Regions from separate parts of the Streptomyces sp. NPDC001606 genome, predicted to be linked through region 1. Evidence: riboswitches for the same ligand, from Rfam matches in the RefSeq annotation. Region 1 holds a riboswitch; each other region holds the start of a gene.

Region 1 (10,085 bases):
CCCGGTGACCCGGTCGCCGTCGGTGGTGACGTCCGCCAGCCCCAGCTCCTTGAGCACCCGGGCCGCCTCGGCCGGGTCCGGAGTGGTCACCGCCAGCCGCCCGCGCGCCCCGGCCGCCAGCTCGGCCACCGAGCCCTGCACGACGAGCCGGCCCTGCGTCATGACCGCCGCGTGGGTGCAGACCTGCTCGATCTCGTCGAGCAGGTGCGAGGAGAGGAACACGGTGGTGCCGTCGGCGGCCAACTCCCGGACCAAGGTGCGGATCTCGCGCATGCCCTGCGGGTCGAGGCCGTTGGTCGGCTCGTCCAGGACGAGCAGCCGGCGCGGCTGGAGCAGGGCGGCGGCCAGTCCCAGGCGCTGCTTCATGCCGAGCGAGTAGGCCCTCGCCTTCTTGCCGGACGCGGCGGTGAGACCCACCCGGTCCAGCGCGGCGGCGACGCGTGCGTGCCGGGTGCGGGGGTCGGCGGTCGGGTCGGCGGCGTCGTAACGCAGCAGGTTGTCCCGGCCGGAGAGGAAGCCGTACAGCGCGGGGCCCTCGATCAGCGCGCCCACCTGGGGCAGCACGGCACGGGCCGCCCGGGGCATCGGGCGGCCCAGTACCCGGGCCGTGCCGGAGGTCGGCTCGATCAGGCCCATCAGCATGCGGATGGTGGTGGTCTTGCCGGAGCCGTTCGGGCCGAGGAAGCCGAAGACGCTGCCCGCCGGGACGGTCAGGTCCAGGCCGTCGACGGCGAGCTGTCCGCCGCGGTAGCGCTTGGTGAGGCCGCGGGTGGCGATGGCATACGGCGGGGCGTCCTCCACGGCGTGCGGGTCCGGGACAGGCGGGTCAGCGGCGCGTGGGTCCGTGTCCCCTGAAGCGCGCAGGTCCTGTGACGGCTCGCCCATCGGCTCCCCCTCGTCCCGTGCCCGCCCGGGGAGGCGAAGGCCGCCTCCCCGGGGCCCGGCCCCGCCCCCCGGCAGGGCCTACTTGCCCTCGTTGGCCGCCTTCACCAGGGCCTCCTTGGTCACCGCTCCGGCGTACACCTTGCCGTCGTCGGTGATCAGCGCGTTGACCAGGCGGGTGGAGAAGACCGTGCCCTTGCCGAACTTCCCGGAGACCTGGTCGCCGAGCGTGCCGAGGAAGCCGCCGAGGTCACCGCCCTTGGCGCCGGTGGGCAGGCCGCCCTTGGCACCGGTGTCGAAGGTGGCGACGGACGACCAGCCCTTGCCCAGCACCTCGGCCGGATCGAACCCCCGGGCGAAGTCCCGGCCCGCCGGAGCGTGCTCGCGGGCCTTGTGGCCCTGCTTGTCCTCGGTGACCTTCGCGCCCTTGGGCGGGGTGAAGTCGAAGGCGGCGGCGGCCGGCTTGGCGAAGGAGACCTGGGTGAAGCCCACGTCGACGACGGCGGCGCCGCCGCTCTTCGGGGTCAGCGTGAACTTCAGCGGCAGGCCCGTCTTCGCGTCGACGGCGATGCTGATCGCGCCGACCGTGGTGCCCGACTGCCTGGGCTTGATCAGCAGCTTGTAGGCGTCCCGCCCGGCGACCTGCGCGGTGCCGTCGACGGTGACGGACGTGGTGTCGTCCACCGCCTTCAGGGCCTGGTCGGCGAAGTCCTTGGGCGTGGCCGGCGGCTCGCCCGCGCGCTCCCCGTGCCGGGCGCCGTCAGCGGCCTTGGTGCTGTGGTGGACCTGGTTGCTCCGGCTGTCGTACCCCCAGACGTCCCGGCCGTTGTGGATGATGCTGTACTCGGCGCCGGTCTCCAGCAGCGACAGCTTCTGCCGGTCGGGGCCGTCGGCGGCGACGCGCAGCGTGTGCGTGCCGGAGACCAGCTCGGTGAGCTTGGCCTGCGGGTCGGCGGAGGAGCCGTCGCCCTTGCCCGCGCCGGAGGCGAGGCTGTTCTCCAGGCCGCCGAGGTTCGGCAGGCCGAGGTCGGTGCTGATCTTCACGGTGCCGGACAGCTGCTGCACGTCCGACTTGGCGATCTTCTCGATGAGCTGCTGTGCGGTGACCCGGGGCAGGTCCGGGTCGCCGGAGTTGGCGAGCGCCGGGACCAGCCCGATGGTGGCCGCCGCCACTCCCACCACCGCGACCGGCACGGCGTACCGGGCGGCCTTGCGTCGGCCGGAGCGCGCGTCCTCGTCCCGCGCAGCGCTCGGTGCGTCGTCGGATTCGTACGGTGCCATGTGTGCCTTACCTCCGTCGTCGGCGGCGGCTGTCCTCACGCTGGTCCACCTGAGCCGCCATTCTCACCCGAATCGGTGAGGAGTGGTGATTTCCGTGGTTTCCATCTCACCAAATCGGCCATGAGAAAGCGTCAGACCTCGGAGCCAACTCCATGTACGCCTGGGGTATGACATGGAGGCGCTGCGACCGCTTCGAACCCGTAGGGGTCGGGCCCGCACAGGGCTCGGACAGGGCCCGCACGGCATCCGCCGAACGGGCGTCAGCCGGCGCGGTGGACCACCGCGTCGCACAGCTCCAGCAGCGCCGCCTTGGCGTCGCACTCCCGCAGCGGCGACAGCGCGGCCCGCGCCTCCTCCGCGTACCGCACCGTGTCCCGGCGGGCCTGCTCCAGCGCGGGGTGGGCGCGCAGCGCGGTCAGCACCTCGGCGTGCCGGGCGTCGTCGCTGAGGTCGGAGTCGAGCAGCTCGCACAGCGCGATGTCCTCGGGCAGACCCAGCCGGGCCGCCCGCTCGCGCAGCCGGAGCACGGGAAGGGTCGGAATGCCCTCGCGCAGGTCGGTGCCCGGGGTCTTGCCGGACTCGTGCGAGTCGGAGGCGATGTCCAGGACGTCGTCGGCGAGCTGGAAAGCGACCCCGAGCCGCTCGCCGTACTGGGTGAGGACGTCGACGACCGTCTCGTCGGCGCCGGACATCATCGCGCCGAACCGGCAGGAGACCGCCACCAGCGAGCCCGTCTTGCCGGCGAGCACGTCCAGGTAGTGCTCGACCGGGTCACGGCCGTCCGAGGGACCGGCCGTCTCCAGGATCTGGCCGGTGACCAGCCGTTCGAACGCGAGGGCCTGGACCCGGACCGCCTCGGGGCCCAGGTCGGCGAGGATCTGGGAGGCCCGGGCGAAGAGGAAGTCGCCGGTGAGGACCGCGACGGAGTTGCCCCAGCGGGTGTTGGCGCTGTCCACGCCGCGCCGCACGGCGGCCTCGTCCATGACGTCGTCGTGGTACAGCGTGGCCAGATGGGTCAGCTCGACGACGACGGCCGACGGCACCACGCCCGGGGCGTAGGGGTCGCCGAACTGCGCCGCGAGCATGACGAGCAGTGGCCGGAACCGCTTCCCGCCGGCTCGTACGAGGTGCTGTGCGGCCTCCGTGATGAACGGGACCTCGCTCTTGGTGGCCTCGAGCAAGCCTTCCTCGACAGCCGTCAATCCGGCCTGGACATCGGCTTCCAGAGCCTGGTCCCGCACGCTCAGCCCGAACGGCCCGACGACGGTCACGAGGGGTCTCCTGTCTGCTGGTGTCTGCTGGCGATTACACGGTTTGTCGATAGGTCGCTGCCATCACTCGAGTCAGCGTATCCGGTCCTGTTTCGATCACCGATAGCGCCCACCGGTCCAGCCCGGTCGGCATCGGATCATGATCACTAAGGTTTCGATCGGATGGTAAGAACGGACATCTATCGACTTAACAGAACTCCATGTGCCTTGTCGCGCCCTGCGGGCAACTCCATTACATCCATTACACCCATTACATCCAATGAATACCTTGAATCCCTCATGTCCGTTTTGGAATGACTTGCTATTCCGTGAATTGGGTCACGCGGCCAGTCCCGGGCACCCCTCCCTCGCAGGCCCGCTTCCTCCTTGTTCTGCAAGCGAGTTGAGCATTGGCAACCGCAAAGGATCAAGTACCCCATATGGCGCAGACCAAGGTCAAATAGTGCGTTGTGTGAATCCAGTACTTGTTCCCGACATGTGCTCTCGCATACGTTCCGGGCCGTCGGGCGGACGCCGAATCCTGCCGCCGCCCGCATACCCATCCACGAACCCATTCGTACGGCAGGAGCGGGGGACCCAGGTAAGCCGCCGGACCGGAAGGCACACGCCGCACCGGCCCGGCTAGGGGTGAAGCCATGCCTCCTCCAGGGCACGGCCGGGCACCTCCCCGCCCGAACCCGACAGCTCACCTCGCAGGCGCCGGAGAGGAACGCCCCCATGTCTGCTGCCGCTCAGCCCCGCCGTCCCCGCACCAACCGCCTGGTCCGCGCGCTCGCCGTCGCCGGCACCGGCGTCGCCGTCCTCGCCCTGCCGCTCATCGGCGCCACCACCGCGTCCGCCGCCACCGGCACGACCGCCACGGCCTCCACCACGCTCGCCGGGTACCCGAACAACCTCGACGGCTGGATCCGCGAGTCGCTCGCGATCATGGCCCAGAAGGGCATTCCGGGCACCTACAACGGCATCTACCGCAACGTCATGCGGGAGTCCTCCGGCAACCCGAACGCCATCAACCTCTGGGACTCCAACGCCGCCGCGGGCATCCCGTCCAAGGGTCTGCTCCAGGTCATCGACCCGACCTTCCAGGCCTACCACGTGGCCGGCACCTCCTTCGACCCCTACGACCCGGTCGCGAACATCACGGCCGCCTGCAACTACGCCGCCGCGCGGTACGGGTCCATCGACAACGTCTTCGGCGCGTACTGAGGTCCCCGACCGGCCGGTGCCTACTGAAGAACCGGTCAGTCGGTAGGGAAGAGTCTTTCGAGGACGACGGCGATGCCGTCGTCCTCGTTCGACAGGGTGACCTCGTCGGCCACCGCCTTCAGTTCCGGATGGGCGTTGGCCATGGCGACCCCGTGCCCGGCCCACTCGAACATCGGGACGTCGTTGGGCATGTCCCCGAACGCCAGCGCCCGGTCGGCGCCGGTGCCGAGCCGCTCAGCGGCCAGCGCCAGCCCGGTCGCCTTGGTCACCCCGCGCGGCTGTAGCTCCACCATGCCCGGGCCCGACATGGTGACCGTCGCCAGCGACCCCACCACCGCGCGCGCGGTGGCCGCCAGCTCGTCGTCCGACAGGGTGGCGTGGCGCAGCAGCACCTTGCTGATGGGCGCGGACCACAGGTCGTCGCGCCGGCCGACCCGGACCGCGGGCAGGGCCGGATGCGGCATCCGGTACCCGGGCTCGATGAGCGTGAGCCCGTCCACCCCGTCCTGGTCGACGGCGGCGAAGACCTGTCCCACCTCCGCCTCGATCTTGCCGAGTGCCGTCTCGGCCAGCTCCCGGTCCAGCCGTACCGACCACACCAGACGGCCGGCCCCGGCGTCGTAGACCTGCGCGCCCTGCCCGCACACCGCGAGCCCCGTGCAGCCGAGCACGGCCAGCAGGGACCGTACCCGCGGGGCCGGGCGGCCCGTGACCACCAGATGCCGGGCACCGGCCCGCGCCGCCCGCGCGAGCGCGGCGAGCGACCGGTCGGAGACGGTGTCGTCACCGCGCAGCAGGGTTCCGTCCAGGTCGGTGGCGATGAGTGAATATGCGGGGGAGGGTGCCATGATCAGAGAATACGGACACCACGCCCCGCCGACTCATCTGTCACAGCGCGCACTTGTGTGCTGATCACCCCCAACTGGTGTGTGTCTTCCCGCCGATGACGCACCGCGTCGGCCAGAACTCAGCCGTGGGCCGCGGCCAGGTGCTTCGCCAGGCGCGGGGAGGCGAAGTCCGTACCGCACACGAAGCGCATCACCGGGCCGTACGAGGACGCCGCCGGCAGGCCGGTGAAGTACAGGCCGGGTACGGAGGAGACGAAGCCGGCACCGAGCTTGGGCGTGCCCCGGCTGAGCGCGAGCCGGGTGCGCAGCTCATGGCCGAGGAAGTCCATCGCCGCGATGTCGACGCGGTAGCCGGTCGCGGCGATGACATGGTCGGCGGTGAGCCGCTCGGTACGGCCGCCGTGGGTGCGGACGGTGAGGACGGGGGTGCCGTCCGGCGCCTCGGCGCTCACCACCCGCTGCACCTCCCGCACCTGCACGGCGCTCTCGAAGCGCTCGCGCAGCCACCAGGCGCCGAGCGGGCCGAGGACCCGCCGGACCAGGTAGTGGCGGGTGGCCTCGGGCAGGTGGCGGTAGGGCTGCGCGTGGTAGCTGAGCGCCCACAGCGACCAGGCGCGGCCGAACGGGGACTCGGGGCGCAGCTTCGGCTGGTCCCAGGGCGGGGCGCCGAAGGCGACCCGGCCGCGGCCGCGCGCGACCACGCGCACCCGTGCGCCCGCCTCGGCGGCGAGCGCCGCCGTCTCCAGCGCGGACTGGCCGGCGCCGATCACGATCAGCTCCTTGCCGGCGAAGCGGCCGAGGTCGTGGTGCTGGGAGCTGTGCGAGACCGGGCCCGCCGGGGCGGGGCCGCCGGCCGCCGCACCGGCCAGTTCCGGGGGCAGATGCGCCAGCCCGGACAGGCCGGTGGCGACGACGACCGCGCGCGCGGTGAACAACTCCCCCGAGTCCAGCTTCAGTTCGAAGCCTCCGCTCCTGTCCCGGTCCACGGAGACGACCCGCACTCGCTCCAGGTCGGGGACCAGCCGCTGCTGGAACCACTCGCCATAGGCGATGAACGTCTCCGCCGGGATGATGTCCTCGTCGGTCACCAGGCGGCGGATCCCGGCCGCGTCGCAGTAGTCGCCCAGGGTGTGGCCGGACTGCGGGCAGTGGAAGCTGGAGGCGGCGGGGGTCGATTTCAGGAGCATGCCCTCGGGCATGTGGTCACGCCAGCTGACCATGGGGTCGCCGAAGACCCGGGCGGGGATGCCGCGCGCCCGTAGATGGGCGGCGGTGGACAGGCCGAACGGCCCCGCCCCGATGACTGCAACCGGTCGCATCACGAAGTCCCTCCCCAGGACGCGGTGCGCCACCCCTCGGTGGCCTTGCCTACTTCGTGGAGGTGCTGCCGCCGCGGCGGTTGGTCCGCCACAGCTGATAGAGGTGCTTCGCGCCCGGGCGCACGAAGCGGGCGAGCATCGTGAGGAACGGCAGCGGGTCGTCGCCCGCGAACCAGGCCAGTTCGGTCCCGCTCGCCCTCGCCGGTGCGTGCGGCGTCGTATAGCCGCTGCGGCGGTAGGCGAGGAGGGCGGGCAGGTCGATGTTCTCCACGATGTAACGGTGGCCGGTGCGCTGTTCCCCCTCCGGAACGGTGCGGCCGGTCAGGTCCAGGTGCATCGCGCGGACGACGTCCACCCCCGACTCGCTCTCGAAGAGCCGGAACTGGGCGCCCATGCGCGGGTTGAAGTCGAGGAGCTTGTACTGTCCGTCGCGCCGGTCGAAGCGCAGGTCGAGGTCGATGATGCCGCTGAAGCCGATCTGTTTGATGAAACGGGTGGCGAGGTCGGAGAGTTCCGGGTTGTCGACGACGTACGCGTTCGCCGTCATGCCCGCGTGCGGCGGCCAGGAGCGGACCTTCACCCCGGTGAACAGCGCGAGCGGGGCGGAGTCCCGGTCGAAGCAGGCGTGCACGATCCAGTCCTCGGCCTCCTCGCGCGGCAGATACTCCTGGAGGACCACTCCGGGGTCGTCGCCCCAGTCGCGGGCGAGGCCGAGCAGGCCCGCGCGGGTGGCGATCCGCGTGGTGCCGTTCACCGCGGGGCGTTCACGGCGGACGAACGCCTCGCGGTTCTTGGCCACCACCGGGAAACGGGCCGTGTCGGCGAAGGCGGCGATGTCGTCGTACGAGCGCGGGAACGCGGTCTGCGGGCACGCGACACCGTGTTCCACGCACAGTTCGTGCAGTCCCTGTTTGCTGGCGAGCCGGCGGGGCAGCGCGGGGTCCACGCGCGGGAAGAGGAAGGAGCCGGCCAGCTCGTGCTGGTGCTCGGCGATCAGTACGGCGGCCTCCTCGTCCGTCGGGACCAGCACCGCCGGGCGGCCGATCCGGCGGCCGATGCGCAGCAGGCCCTCGACCAGGTGGCCGGGGTCCTCCGCGCCCGTCGTCGGCCAGACGAACGCCTTCTTCAGATAGCGCGAGGCGGCGGCCGGCGTGTACGCGTCCTCGGTGACGGCGTACATGGGCACCCCCAGCCGGCCCAGGCTGCGGATGGCCCCCACACCGCCGTGGTGCAGCGGATAGTCGCCGAACTTGACGATCAGTCCCGGTACGTCACGGTCGACCTCGAACGGCATGCCGACGGCGGTCTTGGCCACGGGTCCCCCCACGTGTCCCCCCAACGGAACGGACCCACCCCGTCCGTGTCCCAAAGGACGCTAAGCCGGAATTGCCCGCTCCGACAAGGGTCATTCGGACATTGCGAACCCTTTAGACATTGTGCGAGCAACCTTTCGAGCGGTGCGCCGAGCGTCGTACCGCGCGCGGACGCCACCGCCGTGCCGGGAGGCCTGGGGCTCTGCCCAAGACATGCCACCCGGCCGTAACGTGTGGCGCAACCACATGGAACGCATCGCCATGCATGGCGCGGATGAGAGTGAGGCAGCACCACATGCCCCCCTTCGACGTCCCCGAGGGCGACCCCTTCGGCCCGCACAACCTTCCCTATGGCGTGTTCTCGCCCTCCGGCAGCACGGAGCGAAGGGTCGGTGTCCGGCTCGGGGACCACGTCCTCGACGCGGGCGCCGCGGCCGCCGCGCTCGGCTCGCCGTACCACTCCCTGCTCGCCCGTCCCACCCTCAACCCGCTGCTGGCCGCCGGCCGCACCACCTGGTCGGACGTACGGCGCGCCCTCACCTCCTGGATCACGGACCCCGTCCACCAGGAGGCGATCGAGCCGCTGTTCCACCCGCTGTCCGAGGTCACCCTGCACCTGCCCGTCGAGGTGGCGGACTACGTCGACTTCTACGCCTCGGAGAACCACGCCAGGAACGTCGGCCAGATCTTCCGCCCGGACGCCGAGGACTCCCTCACGCCCAACTGGAAGCACCTGCCGATCGGCTACCACGGCCGCTCCGGCACGATCGTCGTCTCGGACACGGACGTCGTACGGCCCTCCGGGCAGCGCAAGGGTCCCGGTGACCCGGCACCCGTCTTCGGACCGTCGGTCCGGCTGGACATCGAGGCCGAGGTCGGGTTCGTCGTGGGCATGCCCTCCGAGCTGGGCCGGCCGGTCGCACTGGCCGACTTCGAGGACCATGTCTTCGGCCTCTGCCTGCTGAACGACTGGTCCGCGCGGGACATCCAGGCCTGGGAGTACGTCCCGCTCGGCCCGTTCCTCGGCAAGTCCTTCGCGACCTCCGTGTCGGCGTGGATCACCCCGCTGGAGGCGCTGGAACACGCGCGCGTGGCGCCGCCGGAGCGCACGCACCCGCTGCTGCCCTACCTGGACGACTCGGCGCCCGGCATCGAGCCCGGCGGCTACGACCTGCGGATGTCCGTCTCGATCAACGGCCATGTCGTCTCCGAACCCCCCTTCTCCACCATGTACTGGACCGCCGCCCAGCAGCTGGCCCACATGACGGTCAACGGCGCCTCGCTGCGCACCGGCGACCTGTACGGCTCCGGCACGGTCAGCGGGCCCGAGGAGCGCCAGCGCGGCTCCCTGCTGGAACTGACCTGGAACGGCCGCGACCCCCTCGAACTCCCCGACGGCAAGCGGGCGTTCCTGGAGGACGGCGACGTGGTGACCCTGTCCGCGTGGGCCCCGGGCCCGGACGGCACCCGGGTGGGCCTCGGCGACGTCACCGGGCGGATCGTGGCGGGCTGAGGCACCGGCCGGCCCACGGGCGGCGGCGGTTCGTCCCGGGCACCTGACGTGTGCCGCGTGTCCCGTCATACTGACGGGACACGCACCACCCAGCGGCGCGCGTCCCCGCGCGCCGCCGCCGATATCCGCACACCTCTCCGACCAGGAACCGGAGCCCCGGCATGACCGTCTGCCTGCTCCTGCTGAGTGTCGTCGCGCTGACGGCGGCCGTCCCGGCACCGCGCGCGCTGACCCGCGCCGGCTGGCCCGAGCGGGAACCCGTGGTCGCGTTGTGGGTGTGGCAGTGCCTGGTCGCCACCGTCCTGCTGTGCTGTCTGACGGCACTGGTGCTGGGCGCGGCGGCCGTCTTCCACACCGTCCGCGACCGGGTGTTCGCGCCGGCGCCGCCCTCCGTCACCGCCGCCTACGACCTCTCCGCCGCCCCCGTGTGGGCCACCGCGCTGACCGTCGTG
Region 2 (10,085 bases), on a different contig from region 1:
TCCACAACCGCCTCCGCTCGCGAAGGGACGTACATGCCCATGGGTCACACGACCACAGCCGAGGCAGGCTCCGGGGGCCTGACAGCGACCGAGCACCGCCTGGCCAACGGTCTGCGCGTGGTGCTCTCCGAGGACCACCTGACCCCCGTGGCGGCGGTCTGCCTCTGGTACGACGTCGGCTCCCGCCACGAGGTCAAGGGGCGTACCGGCCTGGCTCACCTTTTCGAGCACCTGATGTTCCAGGGTTCGGCGCAGGTCAAGGGCAATGGACACTTCGAGCTGGTGCAGGGCGCCGGCGGCTCCCTCAACGGCACCACCAGCTTCGAGCGCACCAACTACTTCGAGACCATGCCCGCCCACCAGCTGGAGCTGGCCCTGTGGTTGGAGGCCGACCGCATGGGCTCCCTGCTGGCCGCCCTGGACGACGAGTCCATGGAGAACCAGCGCGACGTCGTCAAGAACGAGCGCCGCCAGCGCTACGACAACGTTCCCTACGGCACCGCCTTCGAGAAGCTGACCGCCCTCTCCTACCCGGAGGGCCACCCCTACCACCACACGCCGATCGGCTCGATGGCGGACCTGGACGCGGCCACCCTGGAGGACGCCCGCCAGTTCTTCCGCACCTACTACGCGCCGAACAACGCGGTGCTCTCCGTGGTCGGCGACATCGACCCGGAGCAGACCCTGGCGTGGGTCGAGAAGTACTTCGGTTCGATCCCGTCCCACGACGGCAAGCCCGCGCCGCGTGACGGCTCGCTGCCGGACATCATCGGCGAGCAGCTGCGCGAGGTCGTCGTCGAGGAGGTCCCGGCGCGCGCCCTGATGGCCGCCTACCGCCTCCCGCACGACGGCACGCGCGCGTGCGACGCGGCCGACCTGGCCCTGACCGTGCTCGGCGGCGGCGAGTCCTCCCGGCTGTACAACCGTCTGGTGCGCCGCGACCGTACGGCCGTCGCGGCCGGCTTCGGCCTGCTGCGCCTGGCGGGCGCCCCCTCCCTCGGCTGGCTGGACGTGAAGACCTCCGGTGACGTCGAGGTGCCGGTCATCGAGGCCGCCATCGACGAGGAGCTGGCCCGGTTCGCCGAGGAGGGCCCGACGCCGGAGGAGATGGAGCGCGCCCAGGCCCAGCTGGAGCGCGAGTGGCTGGACCGGCTCGGCACGGTCGCCGGCCGCGCCGACGAACTGTGCCGGTACGCCGTCCTGTTCGGCGACCCGCAGCTCGCCCTCACCGCCGTCCAGCGCGTCCTGGAGGTGACCGCCGAGGAGGTCCAGCAGGTCGCCCAGGCCCGGCTGCGCCCCGACAACCGCGCGGTGCTGGTCTACGAGCCGCTGTCCCCCGAGTCCGCCGAGCACACCGAGGAGGCGGGGCGCGGCGAGGACCCGGAGCAGGAAGCCACCGTAGAGGCCGGTAACGAGAACGAGGAGACGGCCAAGTGACCGAGCTCGCCACCATGGAGTTCCACCCCCAGCCGCAGCCGGGCGAGGCCAGGCCGTGGGCGTTCCCGGCCCCGGAGCGCGCCACGCTGGGCAACGGCCTGACGGTGCTGCGCTGCCACCGCCCCGGCCAGCAGGTCGTCGCCGTCGAGGTGCTGCTGGACGCGCCGCTGGACGCCGAGCCGGCCGGCCTGGACGGCGTGGCCACGATCATGGCGCGGGCCTTCTCCGAGGGCACCGACAAGCACTCGGCCGAGGAGTTCGCGGCCGAGCTGGAGCGCGCGGGCGCCACCCTCGACACGCACGCCGACCACCCCGGTGTCCGGCTCAGCCTGGAGGTCCCGGCCTCCCGTCTGGCCAAGGGCCTCGGCCTGCTCGCCGACGCGCTGCGCGCGCCCGCCTTCGCCGAGAGCGAGGTCGAGCGGCTGGTCCGCAACCGCCTGGACGAGATCCCGCACGAGCTGGCCAACCCCTCCCGGCGCGCCGCCAAGGAACTCTCCAAGGAGCTGTTCCCGGCGACCTCGCGCATGTCCCGGCCGCGTCAGGGCACCGAGGAGACCGTCGAGAAGATCGACGCGGCGGCCGTGCGCGCCTTCTACGACCGCCATGTGCGCCCCGGTACGGCCACCGTGGTGGTGGTCGGCGACCTCACCGGTGTCGACCTGGACGCGCTGCTCGGCGACACCCTGGGCGCCTGGACCGGCACCCCGGGCGAGCCGCGCCCCGTGCCGCCGGTGAGCGCCGACGACACCGGGCGCGTGGTGATCGTGGACCGGCCCGGCGCCGTCCAGACCCAGCTGCTCATCGGCCGGGCCGGCTCCGACCGGCACGACCGGGTGTGGCCCGCGCAGGTGCTCGGCACCTACTGCCTGGGCGGCACCCTCACCTCCCGCCTGGACCGCGTCCTGCGTGAGGAGAAGGGCTACACCTACGGCGTGCGCGCCTTCGGACAGGTCCTCAGGTCGGCTCCGGACGGCACGGGCGTGTCGATGCTCGCGATCAGCGGCTCGGTGGACACCCCGAACACCGGCCCGGCCCTGGACGACCTGTGGAAGGTGCTGCGCACCCTCGCGGCGGAGGGCCTGACCGACGCCGAGCGGGACGTCGCCGTGCAGAACCTGGTCGGCGTGGCGCCGCTGAAGTACGAGACGGCGGCGGCCGTCGCGAGCACCCTGGCCGACCAGGTCGAGCAGCACCTGCCCGACGACTTCCAGGCCACGCTGTACCAGCAGCTGGCCGCGACGGGCACGGTGGAGGCCACGGCGGCCGTCGTGAACGCCTTCCCGGTGGACCGCCTGGTGACCGTGCTCGTCGGTGACGCCGCGCAGATCAAGGCGCCGGTCGAGGCGCTCGGCATCGGTGAAGTCACCGTGGTGGCGGCCGACTAGCCGAACGCCGCGCGGCGGCCGGCCATGGCCCGGCGGCAGTGCACGGGCGTGGGGCCCTGACGACCTACGGGCCGTCAGGGCCCCACGGCATTCCCGGCTGTTGCACCGTGTTCCCCAGATGCCCGGTTTGGGACGGAGGTTGCCCGTCTGCCCTGTGGGATGCACTACAAAAGCGGTGATCCGTTTGGGGTTTGACTTCGCCGCCCCTTAGCGTCGTCCGGGCTGTTCGTCGGTAGACAGTGCGCCGCGCCCGCGGCACCGGACAGCCATCGCCGAGTCCCCGTACGGCGCGAGCCAGGGGAGCCGGGGACCCACAGCAGTCCCTGGGGTGAATCGGACGCCCGCGCGTGAGCGAGGGGGTCCGTAGGAGACCTTCCTGCTCCGAACCCGTCAGCTAACCCGGTAGGCGAGAGGGAAGGAAAGGAACAGCCACTTCATGGCGTTCATGTGCGCCACCGGGAAGCACCGCAAGCCCGGCCGGGTCAAGCGCACCACCGCTCAGGCGGCCGGTGTCGCGGCCCTCACCACCACCGGGGTCATCGGCACCCTCGCGGCCTCCCCGGCGCTCGCCACGGAGAACTCCGTCGAGCAGACCGGCCTCACCCCGGTCCTCACCGTCAGCGACGACGTCGCCCGGCACATCGACGCGCAGGCGGCCGCCCAGAAGGAGGCCGCGCAGCAGCAGGCGGTCGAGCGGGCGGCGGCGCAGAAGGCCCAGCAGGAGCGCGTGGCCGCGGCCCGTGCCGCCCGCGCGGCCGAGCGCGCGCGGCTGAACGCCTTCGTCGCGCCGATAGCGCACTCCTACGTCTCCACGGGCTACAAGGCCAGCAGCTCCCTGTGGTCCTCCGGCTCGCACACCGGCATCGACTTCCACGCGGCGACCGGCACGCCCGTGCTCGCGGTCGGCTCCGGCACCGTCGTCTCCACCGGCTGGGGCGGCGCGTACGGCAACCAGATCGTGATCCGGATGGCCGACGGCATGTACACCCAGTACGGGCATCTGTCGTCCATCGGCGTCACGGTCGGTCAGAAGGTCACCCCGGGCCAGCACATCGGGCTGTCCGGCGCGACCGGCAACGTCACCGGACCGCACCTGCACTTCGAGGCCCGTACGACCCCGGAGTACGGCTCCGACATCGACCCCGTCGCCTACCTCCGCTCGCACGGTGTGAGCGTCTGACCCGGCCTCGCCCGGCATCGGCGGCCCCGGCCCATCGGCCGGGGCTTTCGCCGTTTTTCGCAGTGTCCGCCTGATCCGCTGTCCAAAAAATATCCCTGGATTCCGGCTCGCCGTCGGAAATTCCGGCTCATTGCAATAGAGTCACGGAACACACGTCCATCGTCGACGTTTCACGGGGATTAAGGCGGAGGTCGGTCATGCGTATTCCGGCGCACTCGGTGTGCACGGCCATCCGGGACGACATCGTCGCGGGTGTCTACGAGCGCGGCGGCCGCCTCACCGAGGAAGTCCTGGCCCGCCGTTACGGCGTTTCCCGCGTCCCGGTCCGCGAGGCGCTGCGCACCCTGGAGGCCGAGGGCTTCGTGGTGACCCGCCGGCACGCGGGCGCGTGCGTGGCCGAGCCGACCGAGCAGGAGGCCGCCGACCTGCTGGAGATGCGGATGCTGCTGGAGCCGCTCGGGGCGGCGCGGGCCGCGCAGCGGCGCACCGAGGCCCATCTGAAGGTGCTGCGCGGCCTCGTCCGGCTGGGCCAGGAGCGGGCCCGGCGAGGTCACAGCGAGGATCTGCGCTCGCTGGGGGGCTGGTTCCACGAGACGCTCGCCCAGGCGTCCGGCAGCCCCTCGCTGACCTCGATGCTCACCCAGCTGCGGCACAAGATCGCCTGGATGTACACGGTGGACGCCCCGCCGAGCCCGGTGGACTCCTGGGGGGAACACGGCGCGATCGTGGACGCGGTGGCGCGCGGCGACGGCGAGCGCGCGCGTGCGCTCACCGCCCTGCACACCGAACGCACCACGGCCGCGCACCGACTCCGTTTCTCCGCCGCGGCGGAACGTGTGAGGACTTCGCAACATGCCGTAAACACGCCGAGCCTGCGGCATTAACACGGACGCCGTATACAAAGAAGAGTAATTCGGTGGCAGTGTATTTCCGCTGCCCGAATTATGGTGTGCTCGCATCGTCGCGGAAAACGAAGGAAGCCGCGCCGCCCGGAAATGGGCGACGCGGCTCCGGCATTCAGTGGGCCGATGTTCAGACCGTTTCGGGCAGCTCTTCCAGGCCCTCGGCGACCAGCTTGGCCAGCCGGTCCAGGGCGGCGTCCGCGCCCTCGGCGTCGGAGGCGAGGACGATCTCCTCGCCGCCCTGGGCGCCCAGGCCCAGGACAGCCAGCATCGAGGCCGCGTTGACGGGGTTGCCCCCGGCCTTGGCGATCGTCACCGGGACGCCTGCGGCCGTGGCGGCTCGGACGAAGATGGAGGCGGGGCGGGCATGGAGGCCCTCGGCCCAGCCGACGTTGACGCGGCGCTCAGCCATGTGTTGCTGCCCTTCGGAGTTCAGGGTTGTCTAGACCAGTTTCCCATATCGTGAAGCGTGCCCGGGGCGGACCCGCGTCCACCCCGGTGTGTCCCCGGACCGCGGCCTCGGTCCGGGTTTTCGTCCTCCACAGACTGCCTCGCGCCGTTGTCGTACGCGAGCCGTACTCTGGGGCCCATGCAGACCTCGGCGGACCGGCACGGCCGGTACGAGTACCCCGCCCACTGGGAGGCGGACGTGGTGCTGCGCGACGGAGGTACCGCGCGCATCCGGCCCATCACCGTTGATGACGCCGACCGCCTGGTCAGTTTCTACGAGCAGGTCTCGGACGAGTCGAAGTACTACCGCTTCTTCGCGCCGTACCCACGACTGTCCGCCAAGGACGTCCACCGCTTCACGCACCACGACTTTGTGGACCGGGTGGGGCTCGCCGCCACCGTCGGCGGCGAGTTCATCGCCACCGTACGCTATGACCGCATCGGCGCCGACGGTATGCCCGCCTCCGCCCCCGCCGACGAGGCCGAGGTCGCCTTCCTGGTGCAGGACGCCCACCAGGGCCGCGGAGTCGCCTCCGCGCTCCTGGAGCACATCGGCGCGGTCGCGCGCGAGCGGGGCATCCGCCGCTTCGCCGCCGAGGTGCTGCCTGCCAACACCAAGATGATCAAGGTCTTTACGGACGCCGGGTACACCCAGAAGCGCAGCTTCGAGGACGGCGTCGTCCGCCTGGAGTTCGACCTCGAACCCACCGACCGGTCCCTGGCCGTCCAGCGCGCGCGGGAACAGCGCGCCGAGGCCCACTCGGTACGCCGGCTCCTGGTCCCCGGTTCCGTGGCGGTCGTCGGCGTCGGCCGCGCCCCCGGCGGGGTCGGCCGCAGCGTCCTCGGCAACATCCGCGACGCCGGCTTCCCCGGCCGCCTGTACGCCGTGAACCGGGCCTTCCCCGAGGATCTCAAGGAGGTCGACGGCGTGCCCGCGCGCCGCTCGGTGCGGGACATCGAGGGCCCCGTCGACCTCGCCGTGGTCGCCGTACCGGCCGAGCACGTGCCCGCGGTGGTCGCCGAGTGCGGGGAGCACGGCGTCCAGGGACTCGTCGTGCTCTCCGCCGGATACGCCGAGAGCGGGGCCGAGGGACGCGAGCGCCAGCGGGCGCTCGTCCGGCAGGCGCGCACGTACGGCATGCGGATCCTCGGCCCCAACGCCTTCGGGGTGATCAACACCGCCCCCGGCGTCCGGCTGAACGCCTCCCTGGCGCCCGAGATGCCCCGCCCCGGCCGCATCGCCCTGTTCACCCAGTCCGGCGCCATCGGCATCGCCCTGCTGTCCCGGCTGCACCGGCGCGGTGGAGGGGTGACCGGGGTGACGGGCGTGTCCAGCTTCGTGTCCGCCGGCAACCGCGCCGACGTCTCCGGCAACGACGTCCTCCAGTACTGGTACGACGACCACGACACCGACGTCGTCCTCATGTACCTGGAGTCCATCGGCAACCCGCGCAAGTTCACCCGGCTCGCCCGGCGCACGGCCGCCGCCAAGCCGCTGGTCGTGGTGCAGGGCACCGGCACGGCGCCGCAGGGCCACACGGTACGGGCCACCCGGCTGCCGTACGCGACCGTCTCCGCGCTGCTGCGGCAGGCCGGGGTGATCCGCGTCGACACCATCACCGAGCTGGTCGACGCGGGCCTGCTGCTCGCCCGGCAGCCGCTGCCCGCCGGCCCGCGCGTGGCGATCCTCGGCAACTCCGAGTCGCTGGGCGTGCTGACGTACGACCGGTGTCTGGCGGAGGGGCTGCGGCCGGCGCGGCCGGTGGACCTGACCACGGCGGCGACGGCGGAGGACTTCCACCGGGCGCTGGGCGCCGCGCTGGCGGACGACACGGTCGACTCCGTCGTGGTGACGGCGATCCCCGCGATCGGTGAGGGGTCGCCGGGGGACGCGGAGCTGGCGGAGGCGCTCAGGTCGGCGTCGGCCGCGGTGCCGGGGAAGCCGGTCCTGGTGGTGCACGTGGAACTGGGCGGCCTGGCGGAAGCGCTCTCGGCCGCGACCAGCACGGCCCCCCAACCCGCAACACCGGCACCCGGCACCGCGCCGCGGGCCGTGGCAGCGGGGCAGGGCACTGAGGCTGGTGCCGCGAGCACCGCATCCGAGCCCCCCACGCCCAGGACTGCCCCACAGGCCCCCTCGCCCGGCAACGCTTCGCAGGCCGTCGCACCTGTACCCGGCACCTCGTCCGCCGCTCCGGCAGGGGGCACCCAGCCTCCCGCGCCGGCACCCAGCCCTGAGGCCGCCACGCCAGCACCCGGACCAGATGTCCCCCCGTCCGTGCCAGCCCTCCCCGAGGACGGCCGTCTCATTCCCGCCTACCCCGCCGCCGAGCGTGCCGTGCGGGCGCTCGCCGAGGCCGTGCGGTATGCGCAGTGGCGGCGGGAGGCGGCCGATCCCGGGAAGGTGCCCGAATACGACGACATCGACGAGAAGGGGGCCGCCCGGCTCATCGGGGAGCTGCTCGCGCGCGGGGAGGGCCTCACGATCTCCGAGGCGGAGACCTGCGAGCTGCTCGGCAGGTACGGCATACCCGTGCGCCGGGCGCTGCCCGCGCCCACCCCGGACGCCGCCGCCGAGGCCGCCCGCACCCTCGGCTACCCGGTCGCCCTGAAGGCCACCGCCCCGCACCTCAGGCACCGCGCGGACCTCGGAGGGGTCCGGCTGGACCTCGCCGGTGAGGAGGAACTGCGCCGGGCGTACGCCGAGTTGACCGAGCTGTTCGGGGCGCCGGAGGAGCTGCGCCCGGTGGTACAGGGCATGGCGCCGCGCGGCGTCGACACCGTCGTACGCGCCGTGATCGACCCGGCGGCCGGGGCCGTGCTGTCCTTCGGGCTCGCCGGGGCCGCCTCACAGCTGCTCGGGGACATGGCGCACCGGCTGATCCCGGTCACCGACCGGGAGGCCGCCTCCCTGGTGCGGTCCATCCGCACCGCCCCGCTGCTCTTCGGCTGGCGCGGGTCCACCCCCGTGGACACCCCCGCGCTGGAGGAGCTGCTGCTGCGCGTCTCCCGGCTGGTGGACGACCACCCGGAGGTGGTGGCGGTCACCCTGGAACCGGTCGTCGTCGCCCCGCACGGCGCGAGCGTCCTCGGCGCCACCGTACGGCTCGCACCGCCCCCCGCCCGCGACGACCTCGGCCCGCGCACACTGCCGGCGTACTGACCCGCCGCCCGCGACCGGGACGGCCGGCGCGGCTCGCCGGGGAGCCGCCGGGGACCGCCCCGAGGCCCGGGAGCGTGCCCGCGCTGCCCGCCCCGGGTCTGTACGACTGTCCCGGACCCCCCTTGCCCACGGACTAGGATGGACGCCATGGCCAAGACCAGTACGACGACCCAGGGGCTGCGCGCGGCGATCGAGCGCAGCGGCTACTACCCGGCCCTCGTGGCCGAGGCGGTGGAGGCCGCTGTGGGCGGCGAGCCCATCCGGTCGTACCTGGTCCACCAGGAGACCACGTTCGACCAGAACGAGGTGCGCCGGCACGTCACCGTGCTGGTCCTCAGCACCAACCGCTTCATCGTCAGCCACACCGACGAGCAGGCCGCCGACAACACCTCCCCGACGCCGTACGCCACCACCTCCACCGAGTCCGTGAAGCTCGACCGGATCTCGTCGGTCGTGGTCAGCCGTGTCGTGGCGAACCCGGAGCAGTACACGCCGGGCACCCTGCCCCGCGAGGTCGTGCTGACCATCGGGTGGGGCGCGGTCAACCGCCTCGATCTGGAGCCCGCGGCCTGCGGTGACCCGAACTGCGACGCCGACCACGGCTACACGGGCAGCTCCACGGCGGACGACCTCAGCCTGCGCGTCAGCGAGGCGGGGGACGGCCCGGAGACGGTGCGCCAGGCGCTCGCCTTCGCGCAGGCCATCTCGGAGGCGACCGCGGACATCGCCCGCTGATGTCCCAGCTCTCCGCCTGGGACCACCCGGAACCGCTCGCCCTGGACACCGCACCGCTGCCCGAGTACGGCACCGGTTCCCTCGCCGACCTGCTGCCCACGCTGGCCGCCGGGATGGGCGTGCCCGACCTGACCGCGACCATCCCGGAGCTGACCGCGGCCGACCGGGTCTGCGTCTTCCTGATCGACGGGCTCGGCTGGGAGCAGCTGCGCGCGCACTCCGCCGAGGCCCCCTTCCTGACCTCCCTGCTCGCCGGCTCGCGCGGCGGCACCGGCCGCCCGCTGACCGCGGGCTTCCCGGCGACCACCGCGACCTCCCTCGCCTCCGTCGGCACCGGACTGCCGCCGGGCGCCCACGGCCTGCCCGGCTACACCGTGCGCAACCCGGCCACCGGCGCGCTGATGAACCAGCTCCGCTGGCAGCCGTACACCGACCCGCGCCCCTGGCAGCCGTACCCGACCGTCTTCCAGCTGGCCCACCAGGCCGGGGTGCACGCCGCCCAGGTCTCCTCGCCGCTGTTCGAAAACACCCCGCTCACCAAGGTCGCGCTCAGCGGTGGCACCTTCCACGGCCGGCTCACCGGCGAGGAGCGCATGGACCTCGCGGCCGAGCAACTCGCCGCCGGGGACCGCTCGCTGGTGTACACGTACTACTCCGAGCTGGACGGTGCGGGCCACCGCTACGGCGTCGCCTCCGACACCTGGCGCGGCCAGCTGATGTGCGTGGACCGGCTCGCCCAGCGCCTGGCCGAGCAGCTGCCGCCGCGCAGCGTGCTCTACGTCACCGCCGACCACGGCATGGTGGACGTGCCCTTCGACGAGGACCACCGCCTC
Region 3 (8,088 bases), on a different contig from region 1:
CGAACCGGACGAGCAGCCCGCCCGCCCCCTCGACCAGCACCAGATCGTGCTCGGTGGCCAGCTTGGCCGCCGCCTCGGCCACCTGGTGCGGGTGCACCGGCGCCATCCCGGCCCGCCGGGCGGCCGTACCCGGCGCCAGGGGTTCGGGATAGCGGGCCAGTTCGGTCGCCGTGACCGGGCCCGCCAGCCGGGCGACCTCGTCGGCGTCGCCGCGCTCGTCCGGCCGTACGCCCGTCTGCGCGGCCTTCAGCACGGCGACCGAGCGCCCCGCCGCGAGCGCCGCGGCGGCGACCGCGGCGGTCGTGACGGTCTTGCCGATCTCCGTGCCCGTCCCGGTGATCACCAGTACCGACATCTCATCCCTCCCGCGCCGCGGCGCACACCGCGCGCGTGATCCGTGCCAGATCCTCGTCCGAGGTGACGTACGGCGGCATCGTGTAGACCAGGTCCCGGAAGGGGCGCAGCCACACGCCCTCCCGGACGGCGGCCGCGGTGGCGGCGGCCATGTCCACCTCGTGGTCCAGCTGGACCACACCGATGGCGCCGAGGACGCGGACGTCCCGCACCCCGGGCAGCCCCGCCGCCGCGGCGAGGCCCTCGCGCAGGCCCGCCTCGATCCGCTTGACCTCCGTCTGCCAGTCCTGCCCGAGCAGCAGCTCCAGGGAGGCACAGGCCACCGCCGCCGCCAGCGGGTTGCCCATGAACGTCGGGCCGTGCGCCAGCACCGGGACCTCGCCGCGCGAGATGCCGTCGGCCACCCGGGCGGAGCACAGCGTCGCCGCCAGCGTCAGATAACCGCCGGTCAGTGCCTTGCCCACGCACATCACATCGGGGCTGACACCCGCGTGGTCCGCCGCGAACAGCGCGCCCGTGCGGCCGAAGCCGGTGGCGATCTCGTCGAAGACGAGCAGCACGTCGTGCGCGTCGCACGCCTCGCGCAGCACCCGGAGGTACGCGGGGGAGTGGAACCGCATTCCGCCCGCGCCCTGCACCACCGGCTCCACGATGACCGCGGCGGTCTCGTCGGCGTGACGGGCGATCAGCTCGCGCAGCCGGTCGGCGTACGACTCGTCGTACTCCGCGGGCGGTACGTCCGCGAACACCTGGCGGGGCAGGACACCGGACCACAGCTGGTGCATCCCGCCCTCGGGGTCGCACACCGACATCGGGCTCCAGGTGTCCCCGTGGTAGCCGCCCCGCCAGGTCAGCAGCCGCTGCTTGCCGGGCCGGCCGAGCGAACGCCAGTACTGGAGGCACATCTTCACCGCGACCTCGACCGACACCGACCCGGAGTCGGCCAGGAAGACATGCTCCAGGCCCTCGGGTGACATGTCGACAAGGAGCTTGGCGAGCCGGACGGCGGGCTCGTGGGTGAGCCCGCCGAACATCACATGGCTCATCCGGCCCAGCTGGTCGCGCACCGCCTCGTTGAGCACCGGGTGGTTGTAGCCGTGGATGGCCGACCACCACGAGGACATGCCGTCGACCAGCTCGCCCGAGCCGTCCGCGAGCCGCAGCCGGACCCCGCTCGCCGACTCCACGACGAGCGGTTCGGTCCGTCCGGGCATCGGGCCGTACGGGTGCCAGACGTGCCGGCGGTCCAGCTCCAGCAGCTCGGACACGGCCAGGCCGGGCAGCTCAGGCATTGGGCGCGAGGTCCGTTCCGGCGCCCCGGCGGCGGACGGCGACCAGATCGGGGCGCGGCTCGTTCGCCGCCGCGGGCGTCTCCGCCGTACCGCAACCGGCGCCGGCCTCGTGCGCACCGCACCCGGAACCCTCGTGCGAGCCGCAGCCGGCGCTCTCGTGCGAGCCGCACACCGAGCCGCAGCCCCCGGCGGCCTCGGCCCGGTGCTCCGGCAGCGTCACCTGGTCGGTGCCCTCGACCTCGAACCCGGCGTCCGCGATCATCTCCAGGTCGGCCTTGCCCGCCTGGCCCTCACTGGTCAGGTAGTCGCCGAGGAAGATCGAGTTGGCCAGGTGCAGCGCGAGCGGCTGCATCGTGCGCAGATGGACCTCGCGGCCGCCGGCGATGCGCACCTCGACGTCCGGGCAGACGAACCGGACCATCGCCAGAATCCGCAGACAGCGCTGCGGGGTGAGGTTCCACTCCTTGGCCAGCGGGGTGCCCTCGAACGGGATCAGGAAGTTGACCGGCACCGAGTCCGGGTCCAGCTCGCGCAGCGAGAAGACCACGTCCACCAGGTCCTCGTCGCTCTCGCCCATGCCCGCGATCAGCCCGGAGCAGGCGGACAGCCCGGCCGCGTGCGCCTTGTTCACCGTGTCCACCCGGTCGGCGTACGTGTGGGTGGTGGTGATGTCCCCGTACGTCCCCTCGGACGTGTTCAGGTTGTGGTTGTAGGCGTCCGCGCCCGCCTCACGCAGTCGCTCGGCCTGGCCGTCGGAGAGCAGCCCGAGGCAGGCGCACACCTCGACGCCCTCGTTCTGCTCCTTGATCGTCTTGATGGTCTGCGAGACCCGGTCCACGTCCCGGTCGGTCGGCCCGCGCCCGCTGGCCACCAGACAGACCCGCTTGGCGCCGCCCGCGAGCCCCGCCGCGGCCGCCTGGGACGCCTCGTCCGGCTTGAGCCAGGTGTACTTCAGGATGTCGGCCTTGGAGCCCAGCCGCTGGGAGCAGTAGGAGCAGTCCTCCGGGCACAGCCCCGACTTCAGGTTCACCAGATAGTTGAGCTTCACCCGGCGCCCGAACCAGTGCCGGCGCACCTTCCCGGCCGCGGCCACCACGTCGAGCAACTCGTCGTCCGAGGTCGCCAGCACGGCGAGCGCTTCCTCGCGGGTCGGCAGCTCGCGCCGAAGCCCCTTGTCCACCAGCGTGTTCAGCAGGTCCATGAGATCCGATCCTGTCCTACGGACCCGCTCCCGGCCAAGGAGAGTTTGCACAACGCTGACAGTTCACCGTGTGGGTATTGCCACACCTCGCGCTGCCCGTCGTGCCGCTAGGGTCTGTCCGCTACCTACAAAAGCACCGGAGGACCCATGGCGTTCGGCTGGATCGACGAGCAGGCCGAGGCGCGTCGCCGCGCCGGACTCGTACGCACCCTGCGCCCGCGCCCCGCCGAGTCACCGCTGCTGGACCTGGCCAGCAACGACTACCTGGGCCTCGCCCACCACCCCGAGACCGCCGAGGGCGCGGCCGCGGCCGCGCGCACCTGGGGCGGCGGTTCCACCGGGTCCCGGCTGGTCACCGGCAGCACCGAGCTGCACGCCGAGCTGGAATGCGAACTGGCCGACTTCTGCGGATTCGAGGCGGCCCTGGTCTTCTCCTCCGGGTACGCGGCCAACCTGGCCGCGGTCACCGCGCTCGGCCCGTACGGCTCGCTGATCGTCTCCGACGCGGGCAACCACGCCTCGCTCATCGACGGCTGCCGGCTCGCCCGCGGCGAGCGCCAGGTGGTCGGGCACGCCGACCCGGACGCGGTGCGCAAGGCGCTCGCCGGGCACGCGGGCCCGGCGATCGTCGTCTCCGACACGGTGTTCTCGGTCGACGGGGACCGGGCGCCGCTGGCCGCGCTGGCCGAGGCCTGCCGGGAGCACGGCGCCGGACTGGTGGTGGACGACGCCCACGGCCTGGGAGTGCTGGGCGACGGCGGCCGGGGCGCGCCGTACGCGGCGGGGCTCGCCGGGGCGGAGGACGTGGTGGTCACGGCCACCCTGTCCAAGTCGCTGGGCAGTCAGGGCGGGGTCGTGCTGGGCCCGGCACGGGTCATCGACCATCTGGTCAACGCGGCCCGGACCTTCATCTTCGACACCGGGCTGGCGCCCTCCGCGGTGGGCGCGGCGCTCGCGGCACTGCGGCTGCTGCGCCGCGAGCCCGGGCGGGCGGCCCGGGCTCGCGAGGTCGCGGCGGAGCTGCACGCACGGCTGACCGCCGCGGGGCTGGAAGCGGTGCGTCCGGACGCCGCGGTGGTCTCCGTGCGGGCTCCGTCCCCGGAGCAGGCGGTGCGCTGGGCTGCCGACTGCCGTACGGCGGGGCTGGCCGTGGGCTGCTTCCGTCCTCCTTCCGTGCCCGACGGCGTGTCACGGCTGCGGCTGACCGCTCGCGCGGACCTCTCCGGGGCAGAGATCGAACGCGCGGTACGGGTGATCGACGAAACGCGACCATGAGTCGGCGTGACACGGCCGTGCTTCGCACAAACAGCGGTCAGTGGTGTCGGTCGGTGATCGGATCTGATCAGAGAGCGGTGACGAACCCGGCCCAGGTCTGGGGCGAGAAGAGCAGCGCGGGCCCGCCCGGGGCCTTCGAGTCGCGCACGGCGAGCAGCCCGGCCGGTGGGCCGGAGCGCGGCCGGGCCGTCTCCACGCAGTTGTTGGCTCCCGTGCTGTAGCTGCTGCGCAGCCAGTGCACGTCGTGCAGGTCGGTACTGGCAGGGACGTTCCGAGGCAGTGCGGTCATGGTGCCTCCCTACGCGCCGTCGCCTATCTGGGCGAGGTAGTCCAACGAGTCCTCGGGGGAAAGGGCGTGGAACTGAAGGGTGGTGAAGGCCTCCGAGTAAGCCATGAGGTCTTCTTTCCGTTCCAGGTAGAGGCTACTCGTCAATTGGTCGAGAACAACTACATCTAGATCAGAAGTGCTCGGAAATGAGAAGATAACGAAAGGCCCGGTGAGGCCGATATGTGCTCCGGCGTCGAAGGGCAGCACCTGGAGCCGCACTTGGGGCAGCCGGGCCGCCTCGGCCAGCCGCTGAAGCTGCCGGGCCATCACCTCGGGACCGCCGACCTCGCGGCGCAGCACCGCCTCGTCCAGTACGGCGCTCAGGGCCAGCGGCGGGTCGGAACGCAGGACGTCCTGGCGGGCCAGCCGCACCTCCACCAGCGCGTCCAGGCGCTCCTCGTCCAGGTCCTTCACGGCGGCCCGGGTCACCGCGCGGGCGTACTCGGCCGTCTGGAGCAGCCCGGGCACGACCGTGGTCTCCAGGGTGCGCATCGCGCTCGCCTGCGACTCCAGGCTGATGAAGTCGCGATAGGTGGGCGGGATCACCCCGCGGTACGCGTGCCACCAGCGGTTCCGGCCGCCCGTGTCCTCGGACCCCGCCAACATCATCAGCATCTCGCGCAGTTGGCCGTCGTGGACGCCGTAGGCGTCGAGCAGTAACCGCAGATCGGCCGGTTTCACGCCGCTGGCGCCGGTCTCGATACGGCTCACTTTCGACTGGTGCCAGCCGACCAGCCGGGCCGCCTCACCGCTCGTGAGCCCGGCTCCGGTACGCAGCGTACGCAGTTCGTCGCCCAGTTTGCGGCGCCGCACCGCCGGACCGTTCTGCATGGGCTGCTCCTTACTCCGTCTGCTCGCCTCCCTGCCGCTGGAATACGGTCTCGCGTCGCAGAGTTCACCGCTTCGAGCGACAGATATATGCATATCTCGGTGGATCGCCCCCCGTGACCGGCCGGGTGATGGCAGTCTGACGGGCAAGCACCAGTCCGGGACCGTACTCGAACCGGCCGCTCCATGCCGGACACCGGTCCCGTGGGAAAGGGACGACGTCGCCATGGCAGACCATCTGGAAGCATCCGTCACTCTGCCGAGCGATCCCGCCTCGGTCTCCGCCGCCCGCTCCTATGTCGTGGGCACGCTCGCGGAGTGGGGCCTCCCCTCGGACGCCGACATCGCCGACACGGTACGGCTCATCGTCTCCGAACTCGCCACCAACGCCGTGCAGCACACCTTCGGGCAGTCACCCACCTTCACGGTCGACCTCGCGCTGGACCGTGACGAGCAGCTGCGCATCGGGGTCACGGACAGCCATCCGCGCTTTCCGAAGAGACTGCCCGCTGCCGTGCAGCAGGACAACGGCCGCGGCATGGTCATCATCCGCTGGCTCACCGCGGAGTGCGGAGGCCGGCTCCGTGTCCGGCCCACCCGGGAGGGCGGCAAGACGGTCTCGATCGAACTCCCCTGGGCCGTCCCCGCCGAGCCGGTACCGACGGCGGCGCAGCGCCCGGCGGCGGCCCGTCGCGCCGACATCCGGCGCTGACGGCGTGCGGAGCGGCCACGGGCCCGAGGCCGCTCCACAGCCGGTGCCGGGTCAGCTGACCCGGCCGTACCAGACGCTCCGGGTCCAGATCTTCTGGAGCCTGACCACGTCGCCGGACTTCGGGGCGTGCCAGATGTTGCCGTGGCCGGCGTAGATGCCGACGTGGTAGACGCTGGAACCCGAGTGGAAGAACACCAGGTCGCCCGCCCTGCGGTTGCGGGCCGAGATGTGGTGCGTCTTGTTGTACTGCCCGGCGGCGGTGCGCGGCAGGGTCTTGCCGGCCTTCTTGAACGAGTAGAGCGTCAGACCCGAGCAGTCGAACCGGCGCGGTCCGGTGGCCCCCCACTGGTAGGGGGCGCCCTTCTTGGAGGCCGCGACCTGGAGCGCCTTCGAGGCCAGGGTCGCCGCCGAGGCGTCGGCGGACAGGCCCGGCACCGCGATCGAGCCGCCCACGGCGGCGAGGGTGAGAGCCGAGGCCGTACCGGCCCGGGCCATGAGCGACGGGACACGATTGAGCGCAGTCATGCGCAACCCTTCGTCAGCCGCCTGTGAAGGATGACCTGTCGGATTCGGGCTGGCGAAGTTGCCCGGCCGCATCGCTGCGGCTTCACCCCAAGGGTTGCTCGGCACGCCCGTTCGTCCGCGACGAACGTCCGCGTCGGCGACCCGTCTTGCTTGGGTCCTCCACTCCTGCCGATCCACTCCTGTCGACCGGTCATCCGGGTGGCGGCAGGACTCGGCGTCCGCCCGGACCGCCCCGCCGCGGTGGCGGGGGCTTGTCGTCAGACAGGGATCTTGGCTTACCGCTGTCCGAAAATCCCAATGAAATCGAGGATTTGTGGCGTTACTCACCACTCACCCGTTCGGGTGGACAGTGTTCCGTTCGAGCCGCCGTCAGATCCCGGACGTAGCCCCGGACCTGGGACGCAGTGGTTCCGGATGAGGCTCAAACATGGTTCGTGCGCAACTCGTGCGGACCGGAAACGGCGCCGGATATACACCGGTCGGCCGTACATCGTTCGGACCGTTTCCCGTCCGCCCCGAACGCCGCGTGTCGACGTCCGGGACCGGTCGGACCGCCGCCGCGTCCGGTCAGCCGGCGCCGTCGGACGGGAGCGCGACGCGCGCGGTACGGCGCTCGCCGTCCAGCACCCGCAAGGCCCGTGCCAGCGTGTGCCCGTGCAGCTCCGTCTCACCCCGACGGTGCATCAGGTCCAGCGCGTCCCGCAGCTCGGTGGCCTTGCGCACCAGCGCCTGCGCCGCGCGCAGCCCGTGGTAGGTGTTCCCGGCGCGCGCGGGATTGATCCGGCCGAGCAGATCGACGGACTCCAGGTAACGGTCGATCAACTCGCCCTCGGCGCGGGTCAGCGCGGGCAGCGGCGGCAGTTCCGGTGGCAGCATCGCGGGTTCACCCCGCGTCCGGGCCGGCGAGCGCGCCACGCCGGCCGGGCACGATGCCGTCCACCAGGCCGTAGGCCAGCGCCCCGTGGGCGTCCAGCACCAGGTCCCGCTCCAGGTCCCGGTGCACCTGCTCCGCCGTGCGCCCGGTGTGCCGTACCAGCATCTCCTCCAGCAGAGCCCGGGTGCGGGCCAGCTCCTCGGCCTGGATGACCAGGTCGCTGGGCCGGCCCCGCACGGGCTCGGGCAGCCGCGGCTGGTCGATCACCATGCGGGCGCCCGGCAGGGTGAACCGCTTGCCCGGGGCGCCGGCCGCGAGCAGGACCGCGGCGTAGGAGGCGGCCTGGCCCAGGCAGTAGGTCGCCACGTCGCAACTGACGTACTGCATCGTGTCGTAGACCGCGGTCAGCGCCGCGAAGGTGCCGCCGGGGGAGTTGACGTACAGCGTGATGTCCCGGTCGGGCGCGGCGTGTTCCAGATACATGAACTGCGCCGTCACGTCGTTGGCGGCCGCCTCGTCGAGCGGCGTGCCGAGGAACACCACCCGGTCCTCGAAGAGCTTCGCGTACGGATCGAGCGTGCGCACGGTACTGCCCGTGCGCTCGGTGAACTCGGGCAGGACATGGCGGGCGAACGGTCGGGACATGAGCACACCCCTCCTCGGAGCGAGAACCTCGGTCTGTAAAAAATGTACAGGATG

Evidence for each region. A riboswitch is a leader RNA that binds a small molecule or an ion and turns the genes downstream of it on or off. The one in region 1 is predicted to bind cyclic di-AMP.
Region 2: another riboswitch for cyclic di-AMP. It lies ahead of ACWCV9_RS24620 (M23 family metallopeptidase); the one in region 1 lies ahead of ACWCV9_RS31985 (transglycosylase SLT domain-containing protein).
Region 3: another riboswitch for cyclic di-AMP. It lies ahead of ACWCV9_RS22300 (C40 family peptidase); the one in region 1 lies ahead of ACWCV9_RS31985 (transglycosylase SLT domain-containing protein).

What each region holds. Positions count from the first base shown of each region.
Region 1 covers NZ_JBSFHC010000023.1:8,843-18,927, forward strand. Annotated here, with positions in the region: gene ACWCV9_RS31970 (ABC transporter ATP-binding protein) at 1-885, opposite strand, end outside; gene ACWCV9_RS31975 (LolA family protein) at 964-2,163, opposite strand; gene ACWCV9_RS31980 (polyprenyl synthetase family protein) at 2,424-3,434, opposite strand; cyclic di-AMP (ydaO/yuaA leader) riboswitch at 3,967-4,146, shown strand; gene ACWCV9_RS31985 (transglycosylase SLT domain-containing protein) at 4,152-4,640, shown strand; gene ACWCV9_RS31990 (HAD family hydrolase) at 4,676-5,488, opposite strand; gene ACWCV9_RS31995 (FAD-dependent oxidoreductase) at 5,608-6,807, opposite strand; gene ACWCV9_RS32000 (carboxylate--amine ligase) at 6,857-8,101, opposite strand; gene fahA (fumarylacetoacetase) at 8,416-9,633, shown strand; gene ACWCV9_RS32010 (M56 family metallopeptidase) at 9,795-10,085, shown strand, end outside.
Region 2 covers NZ_JBSFHC010000014.1:109,761-119,845, reverse strand. Annotated here, with positions in the region: gene ACWCV9_RS24630 (M16 family metallopeptidase) at 34-1,437, shown strand; gene ACWCV9_RS24625 (M16 family metallopeptidase) at 1,434-2,822, shown strand; cyclic di-AMP (ydaO/yuaA leader) riboswitch at 3,083-3,246, shown strand; gene ACWCV9_RS24620 (M23 family metallopeptidase) at 3,259-4,002, shown strand; gene ACWCV9_RS24615 (GntR family transcriptional regulator) at 4,200-4,886, shown strand; gene ACWCV9_RS24610 (HPr family phosphocarrier protein) at 5,035-5,316, opposite strand; gene ACWCV9_RS24605 (GNAT family N-acetyltransferase) at 5,494-8,517, shown strand; gene ACWCV9_RS24600 (DUF5998 family protein) at 8,656-9,252, shown strand; gene ACWCV9_RS24595 (alkaline phosphatase family protein) at 9,252-10,085, shown strand, end outside.
Region 3 covers NZ_JBSFHC010000012.1:132,896-140,983, reverse strand. Annotated here, with positions in the region: gene bioD (dethiobiotin synthase) at 1-355, opposite strand, end outside; gene ACWCV9_RS22330 (adenosylmethionine--8-amino-7-oxononanoate transaminase) at 357-1,646, opposite strand; gene bioB (biotin synthase BioB) at 1,639-2,847, opposite strand; gene ACWCV9_RS22320 (8-amino-7-oxononanoate synthase) at 2,995-4,122, shown strand; gene ACWCV9_RS22315 (DUF397 domain-containing protein) at 4,190-4,411, opposite strand; gene ACWCV9_RS22310 (helix-turn-helix domain-containing protein) at 4,421-5,281, opposite strand; gene ACWCV9_RS22305 (ATP-binding protein) at 5,505-5,990, shown strand; gene ACWCV9_RS22300 (C40 family peptidase) at 6,042-6,515, opposite strand; cyclic di-AMP (ydaO/yuaA leader) riboswitch at 6,519-6,664, opposite strand; gene ACWCV9_RS22295 (hypothetical protein) at 7,083-7,391, opposite strand; gene ACWCV9_RS22290 (ATP-dependent Clp protease proteolytic subunit) at 7,399-8,034, opposite strand.